Catalinimonas alkaloidigena: one gene and its partner. The protein of the gene in region 1 interacts with the protein of each later gene in a pairwise test. Links are inferred from orthologs where the notes say so. Each region holds a gene or a part of one and is shown on either strand. Other genes may lie near its edges. The genes, in order: lpdA and odhB.

Region 1 (8,006 bases):
TAGCCACGACTATGGTGATGGTACAGATGATGTCAAAGTTGATGAAGGACAAAAATATTGGTAAGCTTATCGTGCCGGTGGTACCCGATGAATCTCGGACATTCGGTATGGATGCCCTTTTCCGTCAGTTTGGAATTTATTCTCACCTCGGGCAACAATATGAACCGGTTGACAAAGACAGCCTGATGTATTACAAAGAATCCAAAACCGGAGCTATTCTGGAGGAAGGTATCACCGAAGCGGGCTCTATTTCAACCTTCATTGCGGCCGGAACGGCATACTCCAATCACCAGATCAACACCATTCCTTTTTACTTCTTCTATTCGATGTTCGGCTTTCAACGGACAGGAGATTTTATATGGGCAGCCGCCGATGCCCGAGCGCGCGGTTTCCTTATTGGCGGCACATCAGGAAGAACAACACTGCCTGGTGAAGGACTACAGCATCAGGATGGGCAAAGTCATTTATTGGCCTACCCTTATCCTAACCTGAAAGCTTATGATCCTACTTTCGCTTATGAGTTGGCAGTGATCGTGAAAGAAGGTATCAGACGTATGTACCAGGAGCAGGAAGATATTTTCTACTACATTACCATTATGAATGACAATTATCAGATGCCCTCCATGCCCCAAGGTGTAGAAGAAGGCATATTAAAAGGCATGTATCGTTATCGTACTTCTACTAAGAAAAGTAAGAAAAAAGTGCATTTGCTGGGCAGCGGTGCTATTCTTCAGGAGTCTATCAAAGCTGCTGATCTATTAGAAAAAGATTATGGAGTATCTGCCGATGTATGGAGTGTGACAAGTTATAAAGAGCTATACCACAATGCATTGGATATAGAAAGACATAACCGCCTTCATCCGGATGATGAGTTAGTCAATTATATTCAGGAATTGACCAGTGATGAAGATGGAGTATATGTTGCTGCCTCAGATTACATGAAAGCACTGCCGGCATCTGTAGCTGGCTGGTTTCCGGAACCATTTATCTCCTTAGGAACGGATGGTTTTGGTCGGAGTGATAATCGTCCTGAACTACGTGACTTTTTTGAGGTTGACCACCGACATATCACGCTTGCAGCACTGTATGGATTGCTTCAGGATGGTAAAATTAAAAAGAACACTTATCAAAAGGCGATGAAAACCCTCAAGATAGAAGCTGATAAAATTAAGCCTGACTCTTATTAATCATTTTATTGTAATCGTTAGCAAGCACAGTTTACCCTTGCATAAATCATTAAACCTAACTTTTTAATCTATAACTCATGGCGAAAGAAATAAAAATGCCCCAAATCTCTGAGGACGCCGAATCAGGCACCATCGTAGAGGTTATGGTGAGCGAAGGTGATACGATTGAAGAAGAACAGTCCATTATCGCTGTTGAAAGTGATAAAGCCTCAGTGGAAGTACCCGCGGAAGCCGGAGGAAAAGTGAAAGAAATCAAAGTCTCCGAAGGAGATGAAATCAATGTTGGAGATGTCATTCTGATTCTAGAAGCCGGAGAGAATGGGGAGGATGACCAAGCCGAAGATGAGGAGCAGGAAGAAAAAGAGGATGAACAACCTGAAGGCAAAAAGAAAGAAAAAGCTGAGGAAGAGGAAGAAGATGATGGAGATACTGAGGCCAAGGAGAAAGATCCAAAAGAAGAAGTGGATAAGGATGAGGTAGAAGATGAAGAAAATGAGGACGCAGACCGAAAGGAAAAGGACAAAGAAGCTGAAGGAAAAAATAAAAAAGAGGCAAATAAAAAAGGGGAAGTTCCTGCTGCGCCTTCGGTGCGACGAATGGCCAGGGAGATGAATGTAGATATTTATGCCGTCAAAGGGACAGGGCCAGGTGAGCGCATCACCGCCGATGACGTCAAAGCTGCTGCTGACGGAAAATCCGGAGATCAGAAAAAGTCAGCTTCCGAACAATCTCAGGAATCTTCTCTTCCTGACTTCTCGCAATGGGGTGAAATTGAAAGGAAGAAAATGAGTGGCATTCGCAAAGCTACCGCTAAGAGTATGGGGAACGCCTGGAGAACTGTACCTCACGTCACGCAGTTTGACAAAGCGAATATTTCCACGCTACAGGACTTTATGGAGCAGTACGAAGCTAAGGCGGCCAAAGCGGGAGCTAAACTCACGGTTACTGCTGTGTTGGTTAAACTTTCAGCTTCAGCCTTACGGGCATTTCCTAAATTTAATGCCAGTGTGGATATAGAAAATCAGGAGATTATCTACAAGAAATACATCAATATAGGAGTAGCGGTAGATACAGAAAATGGCTTACTCGTACCTGTCATCCGGGATGCTGATCGCAAATCGGTAACCAGTATTGCTCTGGAACTGGGTGAAATAGCTGAAAAAGCGCGGGAAGGAAAGCTTTCTATGGATGAAATGAAAGGCGGTAATTTTACTGTTTCTAACCTTGGTGGTATTGGGGGCACCAACTTCACGCCTATCGTATATCATCCCCAGGTTGCAATCCTCGGAGTCTCCCGGAACCAGATTGAGCCGGTTTATGAAGATGGTGAGTTTAAACCTAAGACAATGCTTCCTCTTTCGCTTTCATACGATCACCGTGCTATTGATGGCGCCGAAGCAGCACGTTTCCTTCGCTGGATGTGTCAGGTGATGGAAGATCCTTTTGTCATGTTAATGGAGGGGGGGATATAATGGCAGAGCAAAAATATGATGTAATCGTGATTGGAGGTGGTCCGGGAGGATATGCCGCAGCATTTATGGCCGCTGACCTGGGTATGCAAGCCGCATTGGTTGATCCGGAAGAGAACCCCGGAGGAGTCTGCCTGTACAGAGGTTGTATTCCTTCCAAAGCCCTGCTGCACGTAGTCAAACTAAAGCAGGAGGCATTGGAGGCTTCAGAATTCGGATTGAGTTTTGATGAGCCTGACATCAACGTGAAAAAAGTCAGAGAATGGAAAAATAGTGTAGTGCAAAAACTGGTAGGAGGCTTAGGTCAGCTCAGTAAGAAACGGAAAGTGGAACATATCCGAGGTGTCGCAAAATTTACAGACGCTAATACACTTGAAGTAGAACACGATGGCAAAAGTCAGGAAGTAAGCTTTGAGCATGCCATTATTGCTACCGGCTCAGAACCTGCTTCAATTCCCGGACTTGAATTCTCCAAAAATATCATGAGTTCAGCCAGCGCGCTTGATTTACCTGACGTACCCGATTCGCTATTGGTGGTTGGTGCAGGTTACATAGGTTTAGAAATTGGTTCTGTATACGCGGGTATGGGGAGCAAAGTATCTGTAGTAGAGATGACTGATATGCTGATGCCGGGCGCAGATCGTGATCTGGTAGATGTATTTGCCAAGCGTAATAAAGAGCTCTTTGAAGAAATTATGCTGGAAACCAAGGTTGCGGAAATTTCCGGCAAGCGAAAACTTAAGGTAAAACTGGAAGGTAAACACGAAGGCGAATATAAATTTGACAAAGTTTTGATCGCCATTGGTCGTAAGCCAAGAACCAAAAACTTAGGTTTAGAAAACACACAAGTGGAAACTGACGACAAAGGTTTCATCAAAGTGAACGAGCAAAGACAAACCGCTGAGTCTAATATATACGCCATCGGTGATGTAAGCGGCGAACCTATGCTGGCGCACAAAGCAAGTCATGAAGGCAAAATAGCTGCTGAAGCTATTGCGGGAGGAAAGGTAGCATACGAACCCAAAGCTATTCCTGCGGTTGTGTACACTGACCCGGAAATAGCCTGGTGTGGAATTACTGAAAATGAAGCTAAAGCACAGGATATTCCCATCAAAGTGGTGAAATTTCCCTGGGCAGCCTCAGGAAGAGCTGCAACTTTGGGAAGAAGTGATGGATTGACCAAGCTTATCTTTGACCCTGATACTGAACGCATACTGGGGGTAGGGATTGCCGGAAAAAATGCTGGGGATCTGATTCCGGAAGCGGTATTGGCGGTGGAAATGGCAGCGGTCGCCAAAGACTTTTCGCTAAGCATTCACCCCCATCCTACCCTTTCTGAAACCATTATGGAAGCTGCAGATGTGCTCTATGGCCAGGCTACGCATATTTACCGTCCGAAAAGGAAAAAGAAGTAGTTTTAATAGCAAAGGCTGACACTTACTGTCAGCCTTTGCTAAAACCGTTTATCAGGAAAATCTTATTAAAATAGCAATACCTATCTTTTATGCCTTTACCAGTTTTCCACTGTACAGTTGATCCCTCTGAGAAGCAATGTATTCGTCTTCCATGTACTCATCAAAAGTCATGAGCTTATCCAGTATTCCATTCGGCGTAATCTCTATGATACGATTAGCGATGGTCTGAGTAAATTCGTGGTCATGAGAAGTAAAAAGAACAGTGCCCGGAAAATCTTTTAAAGCATTGTTGAAAGCAGTAATTGATTCAAGATCCAGGTGGTTGGTAGGCTCATCCAGCATCAGCACATTTCCTCCTGTCAGCATCATGCGTGAGATCATGCAGCGTACTTTCTCACCCCCTGATAGTACATTGGCTTTTTTCAGGGTCTCTTCACCCGTAAAGAGCATTTTACCCAGAAAGCTACGGATATAAACTTCATCTTTCTCCTCTTCCGAATACTGTCTTAGCCAGTCGATCAGGTTTAGATCAGTGTCAAAAAACTCAGCGTTCTCATTGGGCAAGTAAGCCGGGGTAATGGTCTGCCCAAACTTAAACTCCCCTCCATCAGCCTTTTCATTACCCGCCAGAATCTCAAAGAAGGCAGTAATTGCCAGGCTTTCTCTGCTTAAGATCGCTATTTTGTCCCCCTTATTTACCCGTATGTTTACATCGCCGAAGAGTGTTTTGCCATCCAGCTTTTTACCGAGATTTTCAATCAATAGGATCTGATCGCCGGCTTCACGGTTCTGATTAAAGATTATCGCCGGATACTTACGGGAGGAAGGCTTTATCTCTTCCACATTTATCTTGTCTAACAACTTCCGGCGGCTGGTTGCCTGCTTGGATTTGGAGGCATTGGCACTAAAGCGCGCGATAAACTCCTGCAACTCTTTCTTCTTCTCTTCTGCTTTCTTGTTTGCGGAACTACGCTGGCTCAAAGCCAACTGACTGGATTGGTACCAGAACGAATAGTTTCCGGTATACAATTGTATCTGACTGAAGTCAATATCTGCAATGTGTGTACAAACAGTATCGAGAAAGTGACGGTCGTGAGAGACTACAATGACGGTATTTTTAAAGTCCAACAGAAAGTCCTCCAGCCAGGAAACGGTTTGAATATCCAGGTCGTTAGTAGGCTCATCCAGGATCAGAATATCTGGATTACCAAAAAGGGCCTGGGCAAGCAGTACACGCACCTTATGTGTACCGTTCAGCTCTTTCATCAGTTTATAATGATTTGCTTCGGTAATTCCTAAGCCAGATAACAAAGCAGCCGCATCAGATTCCGCGTTCCAGCCATCCATTTCAGCAAACTTTTCTTCCAGTTCTCCGGCACGTATGCCATCTGCATCCGAGAAATCAGGCTTGGCATACAACTCATTTTTTTCCTTCATGATGTTCCACAGCACACTGTGTCCCATCATTACTGTATTCAATACCTGCTCCTCATCAAATTCGTAGTGGTTCTGTTTGAGCACAGCCATGCGTTTGCCGGTATCTATGCTCACACTTCCACGGGTAGGCGTAACTTCTCCGGAAAGGATTTTCAGGAAGGTTGACTTACCAGCACCATTAGCGCCTATGATTCCATAGCAATTGCCCTGGGTAAACTTGATATTAACTTCGTCAAACAATACTCTTTTCCCGTATTGTAGGGATATATTATTGGCTGTGATCATTGATTTTTATTTTGAAATGCGAAGGTACAACAATGAATCAGGAAGAAACAATTCCCTGTCTAGATATTTAAGTTTCTTTCTTTTTTTCTATATCCCTTTCAAACGCAATTTTTATACTTATTCAGTAGCACTTTAATTTTTCAATTATACACCTGCACCTGTGAAGAAGTATAACTATCACTTTTTTTTCACTAAACTTTTCAGTCTTCCATTTGAAACATATTACTCCTTTAACCTTTAGCTGCATTGCCCTATATTTATAGGTATGAATAAACTATCCAAGCTCAGCCCCCTCCCTTACTTATCTTTTCTTTTACTTGCATGTAGTCAGGAGGCAAAAAATATCTCTGATCAGCTGCAAATTTCAGCTGCTCCTATTCAGCTCAAGTACTCTGATACTTATCAGCCCCCACAGTTTGAGTCAGATAAACGCATAGAAAATATTCATAAGTTAGCACCAGAAATCACCAGTATCTTCAACACGCATGCTGAGGAACAGCATTTTCCCGGCTATGTATATGGAATCGTGGTAGATGATTCACTTGTCCTTTCAGGAAGTTATGGTGTAATTAATCTGGATAATCAGGTAAAGGTCAATGAGCAGTCGTACTTCAAGATTGCATCCATGACCAAAAGCTTTACTGCTATGGGCATTATGAAGCTGAAGGAAGAAGGTAAACTTGATCTGAATGCCCCTGCACAGCAGTATTTACCTGAACTTTCCACTATTGAATATCCCACCCGGGATGCTGCTCCTATTACGATATTCAATCTGCTGACTATGACCTCCGGCTTTCCTGAAGACAATCCTTGGGGGGATCGGCAATTAGAAGATACCAATGAGGAGTTTCTGAGCTTTCTAAGCAATGGCATCAGCATGTCTAACGTACCCAACGAAGCTTTTGAATACAGCAATCTGGGCTACGCCATGCTGGGCAACATCATCAGCAGGGTATCAGGGAAGCCTTATCAGGAATATATCCGGGAAAATATTTTTCTACCCCTAGGCATGGAAGATACCTACTGGGAATATGAGGGGCTACCTGATGATCAGCTAGCGATAGGCTATCGCTGGGAAGATGAGCAGTGGAAGCCTGAACCCATGCTTCATGATGGTGCTTTTGGCGCAATGGGTGGTTTGATTACTTCACTGAGTGATTTTTCTAAATACGTCTCTTTCCATCTCTCTGCCTGGCCACCCTCCAATCCGCTGGATAATGGTCCGGTGAAAAGAAGTTCTCTCCGGCAAATGCAGCAAATGTACCACCCTCACCTCTTTACCGATGCCCGGGACGGGCAGGGCAATGACTGTCCCGTAATGATAGGCTATGGGTTTGGGCTAGGCATCCGCAAAGATTGTCATGGAGATATCCGAGTAAGTCATAGCGGAGGACTGCCAGGTTACGGTAGTGAATACCGCTTTTATCCTGAATATGGGGTGGGCATCATCTCATTTGCCAATCGTACTTATTCACCTGCGGGTAGTGCCAATGCCCGGGTAATGAATTTGCTGATTCAAAAAGCAGAACTTCCCCACCTGCTTTTACCCGCTTCTGAGATATTGAGTACCCGCAAAGATCAGGTAGCTGAACTAATCCAAAGCTGGGATGAAGGACTGGGTGAACAAATACTGGCCGAAAACTTTTATTTAGATCAGTCCAGGAGCCACCGTATGGCTGCTGCAGAGGAGAATTTTCAGCAGATAGGAAATGTTCAAAACATAGGTGAGCTCAAAGCTATCAATCAGCTTAGAGGAACGTTTGTACTAGAAGGAGATAAAGGAAATGCCGAAGTTTTCTTTAGTCTATCGCCTGAGAAAAACCCTAAAGTACAGGCTATCAACATTCGACTTTTAGACTAATTGATTCGGTTAATAACTAAATCGTTACGCAATGCTCATGAAATTATCCCGAAGAAACTTCCTCCAGCGCAGTGTGTATTTGTCCGCCGCTACCGCTTTGCCTCTGCCAACACTATCTTACGTGCTTAAGGCCTCAAAGGTCATGACGGTGGGTGGCTCCATCAAAGCGAGCCATATGGGCATGTCACTCATCCATGAACATGTTCTGGTAGATTTCATTGGAGCAGAAAAGATAAGTTTTGACCGTTGGGACAGAGTGCAGGTGGTAAAAAAGGTTTTACCTTATCTTAAGGAGATCAAAGGCCTGGGGATAAAAACATTGGTAGAATGTACTCCTGCTTATCTGGGTAGA
Region 2 (7,953 bases), 3.8 Mb from region 1 along the record:
TCTGATTCCTGTTTGCACTTGCATAAAAATTCCAATAAAGGATTTACTTATTATATGAATATCGCTCCGCTATCGATTTCTTTTTTTACTTGTTCTACTGACCTATATCAGGTTTTTTTTAACTTTCCCGTAGTCAAAATGTTTTCAATCCTATAATTTAAACTTCTGAAATTCAACAATATTTGTATAAGCGAATACGCAATTTTACAATTATATATTGTCTTTCTATATTTGTTAGAAATGAAAGTAACTTCTAGGGAGAATGGATAAATACTCGTATATCTCAAATGCCGACGTGGGATACATAGATGAACTTTATAAGTCTTACCAGCAAGACCCCGCCTCGGTAGATGAAAGCTGGCAAAAGTTTTTTGAAGGTTATAATTTTTCTCAGGAACGCTTCAACGGAAAAGGGGGAAGCACAGAATCTACAATTCAGGCTGCTCTTGGAGATGGAGAGATAGACGTAAGAGAAGCAAAAATCTTGAGGCTCATCCGCAACTATCGTAGGAGAGGCCATCTGGAATCAACCACAAACCCCGTACGAAAGCGCCGAGATCGCAAAGCCCAGCTGGGTATTGAAAATTTTGGGCTTACTGAAGAAGATCTGGATGTTGAGTTTGATGCCGGAAAAGACCTTGGCATCGGAAAGGCATCTCTCCGAAAAATTATTGATACACTTCGCAGTGTATATCTGGCTAATGTAGGTTTTGAATATACTTACATTCGCGATAGGGAGATCATGGAGTGGATAAAGCAAAAAGCTGAAAACACTTTCGTTACTTATTCTCCCAGTCAGGATGAAAAAAAACGGGTGCTCAGAAAACTCAATGAAGCAGTTGTATTTGAAAACTTTTTACATACAAAATATCTTGGCCAGAAGCGTTTTTCGCTGGAAGGCGGGGAAACTACGATTCCGGCCCTGGATGGTATCATCAACCATGCTGTAGAGAGTGGGACTGAAGAGGTTATGATCGGTATGGCCCACCGTGGCCGCCTCAATGTACTGGCCAACATCATGGGTAAAACCTATGAGCAGATCTTTAATGAATTTGAAGGTACCGCCGAACCTGAGCTGGCACATGGTGACGGTGACGTGAAATACCATCTTGGTTATTCCAGTGAGATTACCACCGCCAGTGGGAAAAAGGTAAACGTTAAATTGGCACCGAACCCTTCCCACCTTGAGGCTGTAGACCCAGTGGTAGAAGGTTTTATTCGTGCCAAAGCTGACCACCAGTATGGCGACGATTATGATAAAGTTCTTCCTATTTTGCTTCATGGAGATGCTGCACTAGCGGGTCAGGGCATTGTATATGAGGTGGCGCAAATGTCCCAATTGGAAGGCTACCATACTGGAGGAACCATCCACTTTATCATTAATAATCAGGTAGGTTTTACTACCGACTTTGACGATGCCCGTTCTAGTATTTATTCTTCTGACGTAGCTAAGGTTATTGACTCACCTGTGCTTCATGTAAATGGTGATGACCCTGAGGCTGTGCTCTACTGTGTTAAGCTTGCTGTGGAATTTCGCCAGAAATTCCATAAGGATATTTTTATAGATATGGTGTGCTACCGTCGTCATGGCCATAATGAAAGCGATGAACCCAAGTTTACTCAGCCTTCTTTATACAATATCATCTCCAAGCACCCTAACCCTAGAGAAGTCTATAATAAGAGACTTATCGAGCGGGGGGATGTAGATGCTGAACTGGCGCAGACTATGGATAAGGAGTTTAGAGGCCTTCTTCAGGATCGTCTGAACATGGTAAAACAACATCCTCTGCCTTATGAATACCAACCACTTGAACTGGAGTGGAGGGATATGCGTAAATCTAAGGCGGAAGACTTTGATTTATCACCTGAAACGGGTATCTCAGAAGAGGCAATCAAAAAAATAGCCAATGCGCTTACTACGCTGCCTAAGGGATTTAAGCCAATCAAGCAGATTGAAAAGCAGTTCAAGCTTCGCAAGGAAATGTTTTTTAAACAAAAACAATACAACTGGGCTGCCGCTGAGCTTATGGCCTATGGCTCTATCCTTCTGGAAAATAAGATCGTGCGCATAGCGGGCCAGGATACTGAAAGAGGTACCTTCTCTCACCGCCATGCTGTAATTCATGATGCAGAAAGTAATGAGCCTTATACCAATCTTAATCATATTGACGATAATCAGGAGCAGTTTAGAATATACAATTCATTGCTATCTGAATATGGTGCACTTGGCTTTGAGTTTGGCTATGCCATGGCCAACCCCAGCGCATTGGTCATCTGGGAAGCACAGTTTGGTGATTTTGCCAACGGCGCACAGGTAATGATTGATCAGTTTATCACTACTTCAGAAACCAAATGGCGCAGGATGAGTGGGGTAGTGATGTTGCTTCCTCATGGTTATGAGGGGCAGGGACCTGAACACTCCAATGCACGCCCTGAAAGGTTTCTGCAATTGAGCGCTGACTACAATATTATTGTAGCCAACATTACTGAACCTTCTAACTTTTTCCATGCGCTGCGCAGACAACTGGCATGGCCTTTCAGAAAACCTTTGGTGGTAATGTCTCCAAAGTCTTTGCTACGTCACCCTAAGGTAACCTCTCCCGTGGAAGAGTTTACCCAGGGCAGATTCAGAGAAATTATTCCTGATACGATAGCTTCACCTCAAAAATCTGTGAAGAAGGTTCTGCTATGTTCTGGTAAAATCTATTATGACCTGGAAGAGAAAAGGGAAAAAGAAAAACGTAAAGATGTAGCCATCATCAGAATTGAGCAGCTGCACCCCTTCCCGGATAAGCAAGTAACTAAAGAGCTTATGAAGTACAAATCTGCTAAGGTTTATTGGGTACAGGAAGAGCCGGAAAATATGGGTTACTGGGCATACATGCTAAGAACATACCGTCAAGTCAATATGGAAATTATCTCACGTAAGCCGGCAGCTTCTCCCGCCACTGGCTATGGTAAGATGCATGCCAAGGAGCAGGAAGAAATCTTAAACAAAGCGTTTGCGTAAAGAAAAAAAGGTTATCCAACCATAAAATTCATAACCAACTTTATATGAGCTTAGAAATTAAAGTTCCCACCGTCGGCGAATCTATTACTGAGGTTACCATTGCCGAATGGACAAAAAAGGATGGTGACTACGTTGAGATGGACGAAGTCATTGCTGAACTTGAGTCTGACAAAGCTACTTTTGAACTAAACGCCGAGCAGGCTGGCGTACTTCACATCAAAACTGAAGCAGGAGAAACCGTTGAGATAGGGGCTGTTATTTGCGAAATTGATACATCGGCCAGCGAAAACGGCGAGAAAGAAGAGAAGAAATCCGCTGAGCAAGAGGAGGCTTCCGCATCTGACAGCAAAAAAGAAAAAACTGAAAAGCCCGCTGATACTAAAGAGGATAGTCCGCAGGAAGCCCAGAGCCTGGAGATGAAAATCCCTACAGTCGGTGAGTCTATTACCGAAGTTACTATTTCCGAATGGCTCAAAGAGGATGGTGAGCAGGTAGAGATGGATGAAGTCATTGCTGAGATTGAATCTGACAAGGCTACTTTTGAACTTACTGCCGAAGCAGCTGGTACACTAAGGATCAAAGCACAGGCTGGTGAGACTTTGGAGATTGGAGCCCTTGCCTGTGTCATTGAAACCAATGGACAAGGCTCATCTGCGCCTTCTCAAAGTTCTGATACTGCTGACAAAGAAAAGGCTTCTACTACTTCATCTGGTGCTGAGGGAAAAGATAATGGCCGTGAAACCTATGCTACCGGACATGCTTCTCCTGCGGCTTCCAAAATACTGGCTGAAAAAGGAATTGATCCTAAGCAAGTGAAGGGAAGTGGTGTAGATGGTCGTATTACCAAGGAGGATGCTGAAAAAGCAGAAAAGACTTCTCCGGCTCAAAGTAAGCCAACTCAACCTTCCGAAAAAGCTGGCAAAAAAGAAACGGAAGCTCCCAAAACCACCGGTGAGGATGAAGGTCGTCAACAGCGCCGTGAGAAGATGAGCAGTCTTCGCAAAACGATCAGCCGTCGTCTGGTAGCCGCCAAGAACGAAACCGCAATGCTTACTACCTTTAATGAGGTAGATATGAAGCCGGTGATGGACCTGCGTAAGAAGTACAAAGAAGCTTTTAAAGAGAAGTATGAAGTCAATCTTGGCTTTATGTCATTCTTTACCAAAGCTGCCTGCCTGGCTTTGAAAGAGTGGCCAGCAGTCAATGCTTTCATTGATGGAGAAGAGCTTGTGTATAATGACTACTGTGATGTTTCTATTGCGGTATCAAGCCCCAAAGGACTGGTAGTTCCGGTAATTCGTAATGCGGAAGCAATGAGCTTTGACCAGATAGAGAAAGAGGTAGTGAGACTGGCAAAAAAGGCGCGTGACGGAAAACTGAGTATTGACGAAATGACGGGAGGGACATTTACAGTTACCAATGGTGGTATCTTCGGTTCTATGCTTTCTACCCCTATTATCAATCAGCCTCAGTCAGCTATATTAGGGATGCACAATATCGTAGAGCGCCCGGTAGCTATCAATGGGCAAGTGGAAATCCGCCCGATTATGTATGTGGCCTTATCTTATGACCATAGAGTGATCGACGGTCGGGAGTCTGTAAGCTTCTTGTACAGAATCAAAGAGTTGATAGAAGACCCTTCTCGTCTGCTATTAGGCATATAAGGAACTAAAGTAGTACAAATACATCTTTGAGCCGGTGGTGAAAACCACTGGCTTTTTTATTTGTTAGCCAATTGAGAATCAATAATCAGAAGTTATGGTAAAGAAATTTAGCAACTATCCTTTATATGCCAAAAGTATCATCTTTATCTATACCGCCGGGTATCTGGTGATGATGTTTTATCATATTGACGAGGTTTTACAATTAGGTTTTTCTTCACGAGAAATTCCTTCTACAATTAACATATGGTATGATGCCTTAGGTTTTTTTATAGTCCCTTTAGCAGTGATCTTACTTTATGTCCGTCCTGCTATAGGCTTGACTTTTTCACTGGGCGTGATGATGCTTACCTTTATTTTTGACGCGCTCATCCGCTATATCATGTTGGAAGGCCATTATGCTAATTGGTTCTACTACTTTGAAATGGTATTTGCCCTATTCGTACTAACTAGCTATCCGGTTATGCGATTTTTGGTGAAGCCCAAGAAGTCAGATAAACATTTTGCGTAAATAGCTTAAATATTTTTTGGTAAGAAGGGGCTTGTTTTGAGAAAACTATTGTGCTTTTAGCTCAATACCCTAATTTCCCCATCTCTACCTTGTAAATCTTTGTAATCACTGTAACTTTACGCAGTTTAACTGAATCATCTAAACCAATCATTTTTATAACCAATATTCACTTATGGATTTTGATGTAACCGTCATTGGCTCAGGCCCTGGAGGATATGTGGCAGCGATCCGCTGTGCCCAGTTAGGAATGAAAACAGCCATTGTTGAAAAATATGACGCATTAGGAGGCACTTGCCTCAATGTAGGTTGTATTCCCTCAAAAGCACTCTTAGATTCGTCAGAGCACTTTCACAACGCTCAGTCTAACTTCAAGGAACATGGCATTAAGCTGACTAACCTTAAGGTAGACCTGCCTCAGATGATCAAGCGTAAAAGTAGTGTTGTGGAGCAGACTGTAGGTGGCGTATCTTTTCTGATGAAAAAGAACAAAATTACAGTCCATACCGGTGTCGGTTCTTTCAAAGATAAAAATACTATTGTAGTAAAAGGGAAAGACAAAAAGGAAACTGAGTTTACGACCAAAAATGTGATCATCGCTACCGGCTCCAAGCCCTCAACTTTACCTTTCATCAAAATTGATAAGAAAAAAGTTATCACCAGTACCGAAGCTTTAGAGTTAAAGCAGGTGCCCAAGCACATGATCATCATAGGAGGAGGCTACATAGGTCTTGAGCTAGGCTCTGTGTATGCGCGTATTGGTGCCAAGGTAACAGTAGTAGAATACGAAAAACGCATTGCTCCTTTAATTGATATTACCATGTCCAAGGAGTTAATGAAAAGCCTCAAAAAATTGGACTTTGATTTTAAGCTAAGTCACAAAGTTACTTCCGTAGAAAGTAAGGGTAAAGAGGTAATTGTAAAAGCGGAAGACAGTAAGGGTGAAGAGGTAGAGGTAAAAGGTGATATCTGCCTTGTATGTGTAGGTCGTCGTCCTTACACTGAGGGTCTGGGACTAGAAAATGTAGGCCTAGAGGTCAATAAGCAGGGTAAGATAGCGGTAGATGATAACCTTAAAACTAAAGCAGATAATATCTACGCCATTGGTGATGTCATTGATAAAGGGCCTATGCTGGCTCACAAGGCAGAGGAAGAAGGCGTATACGTAGCAGAATCTTTGGCGGGCCAGAAGCCTCATATTAATTACAAACTGATTCCCAGTGTAATTTACACCTGGCCAGAAGTTGCCAGCGTAGGCTATACTGAAGAAGAACTCAAAGCTGATGGCAAAAAGTATAAGTCAGGCAGCTTCCCTTTTAAAGCGCTCGGCCGTGCCCGCGCGAGCATGGACATAGAGGGTACTGTGAAAGTGTTAGCTGATGAAGCTACTGACGAAGTTTTAGGAGTGCATATCATTGGCCCAAGAGCAGCCGATATGATAGCCGAAGCAGTAGTGGCTATGGAGTACCGTGCTTCTGCTGAAGATATTGCCCGTATGTCACATGCTCACCCTACCTTTACAGAAGCGGTGAAGGAAGCATGTCTGGCAGCTACCGAAAATCGAGCCTTACATATGTAAAATTCATATTTCTAATAACATATCTCTCCAAACGCTCTTTAAATAAAAGAGCGTTTCTTTTTTTCAAGAACCAATTTTTTTAAGCTATGAAACCTTTGCTACCACCTGCAATATTCTTTTTTCTGATCACTTTAATATCGAGTGCATGTAATCAAACGGGTGAACAAGCTGATGAAGAGAGTGAAAAAAATCTGATAGAAGATATACTTAGAAGTAGAGAGTCAGCCATCTTGGATAGCGTACTCAGTAATTACGAACACTACCAATTACAAATTCTTTATACACAGATTGATCGTGATGAGAATAACAATCCCACTTTTACCGAATATGCTTATGGTGTCAACCCAAATACTTACTTCTATCCTGCTAGTGCCGTAAAATTCCCCATTGCTGTATTGGCCTTACAAAAACTTAATGAACTGGGAGTTGAAGGTCTAGATAAGTACAGCACTATGCTAACCGACAGTGCTTCAGAAGGACAGACAGCCGTACGTTATGACTCTACCTCAGAAAGTGGCATGCCTTCTATAGCCCACTATATCAAAAAAATATTTGTAGTCAGTGATAATGACGCCTACAATCGCCTGTATGAATTCCTGGGCCAGGATTATATCAATAATGAGCTTCATGAAAAAGGACTGGAAGATTTGCGCATTGTTCACCGGCTTTCAGTTTTCAATACTGCTGACGAGAACAGGACCACCAACCCCCTTACCTTTTATGATAACGCCAAAATCCTCTATCAGCAGGATATGGTCAGTAGCCGTAAAAGCTGGGTAGGAGATGAGCCTATACCTTTGGGAGAAGGTTATATGGAAAATGATTCGCTGATCAAGCGTTCTAAGGACTTTGGACAAAACAATTACATTTCCGTAGCCAATCTCCAAGACGTGTTAAAGACAGTTATCTTCCCAGATGCAGTACCGGAAGAAGAGCGCTTTGACCTGACTGAAGAAGATTATCAGTTTTTGTACCAGTATATGTCGCAGCTCCCGCGGGAAACTACCTACCCGGATTATATAGCAGATACTACTGAGAACTACTACGACAGCTACTCTAAGTTTTTTATATTTGGAGATACGCAAGAGACCATTCCTTCTAATATCCGGATCTTTAATAAGATTGGGATGGCTTATGGTTTCCTAACAGACAATGCTTACATCGTTGATTTTGAGCGTAACATTGAGTTCATGCT

What was found.
Region 2: the proteins of lpdA (region 1) and odhB interact in binary tests that used the Escherichia coli proteins (3 or more experiments, as listed by UniProt). The link is inferred for Catalinimonas alkaloidigena from one-to-one orthologs.

What each region holds. Positions count from the first base shown.
Region 1 is NZ_JAQFIL010000001.1:3,197,674-3,205,679, forward strand. The notes cover bases 1,866-4,864. They hold lpdA (dihydrolipoyl dehydrogenase), read left to right. Parts: upstream 1,866-2,658; coding sequence 2,659-4,071; downstream 4,072-4,864. Other genes in these bases: OKW21_RS13080 (2-oxo acid dehydrogenase subunit E2), read left to right, coding at 1,866-2,659; OKW21_RS13090 (ABC-F family ATP-binding cassette domain-containing protein), read right to left, coding at 4,159-4,864. Also shown: aceE (pyruvate dehydrogenase (acetyl-transferring), homodimeric type), read left to right, coding at 1-1,187; more of OKW21_RS13080, read left to right, coding at 1,265-1,865; more of OKW21_RS13090, read right to left, coding at 4,865-5,793; OKW21_RS13095 (serine hydrolase domain-containing protein), read left to right, coding at 6,059-7,654; OKW21_RS13100 (phosphotriesterase family protein), read left to right, coding at 7,686-8,006. UniProt on the Escherichia coli protein: Lipoamide dehydrogenase is a component of the glycine cleavage system as well as of the alpha-ketoacid dehydrogenase complexes.
Region 2 is NZ_JAQFIL010000001.1:7,011,365-7,019,317, reverse strand. The notes cover bases 2,419-5,364. They hold odhB (2-oxoglutarate dehydrogenase complex dihydrolipoyllysine-residue succinyltransferase), read left to right. Parts: upstream 2,419-3,054; coding sequence 3,055-4,674; downstream 4,675-5,364. Other genes in these bases: lpdA (dihydrolipoyl dehydrogenase), read left to right, coding at 5,355-5,364; OKW21_RS28485 (hypothetical protein), read left to right, coding at 4,769-5,182; OKW21_RS28495 (2-oxoglutarate dehydrogenase E1 component), read left to right, coding at 2,419-3,010. Outside these bases: more of OKW21_RS28495, read left to right, coding at 263-2,418; more of lpdA, read left to right, coding at 5,365-6,758; OKW21_RS28475 (serine hydrolase), read left to right, coding at 6,845-7,953. UniProt on the Escherichia coli protein: E2 component of the 2-oxoglutarate dehydrogenase (OGDH) complex which catalyzes the second step in the conversion of 2-oxoglutarate to succinyl-CoA and CO(2).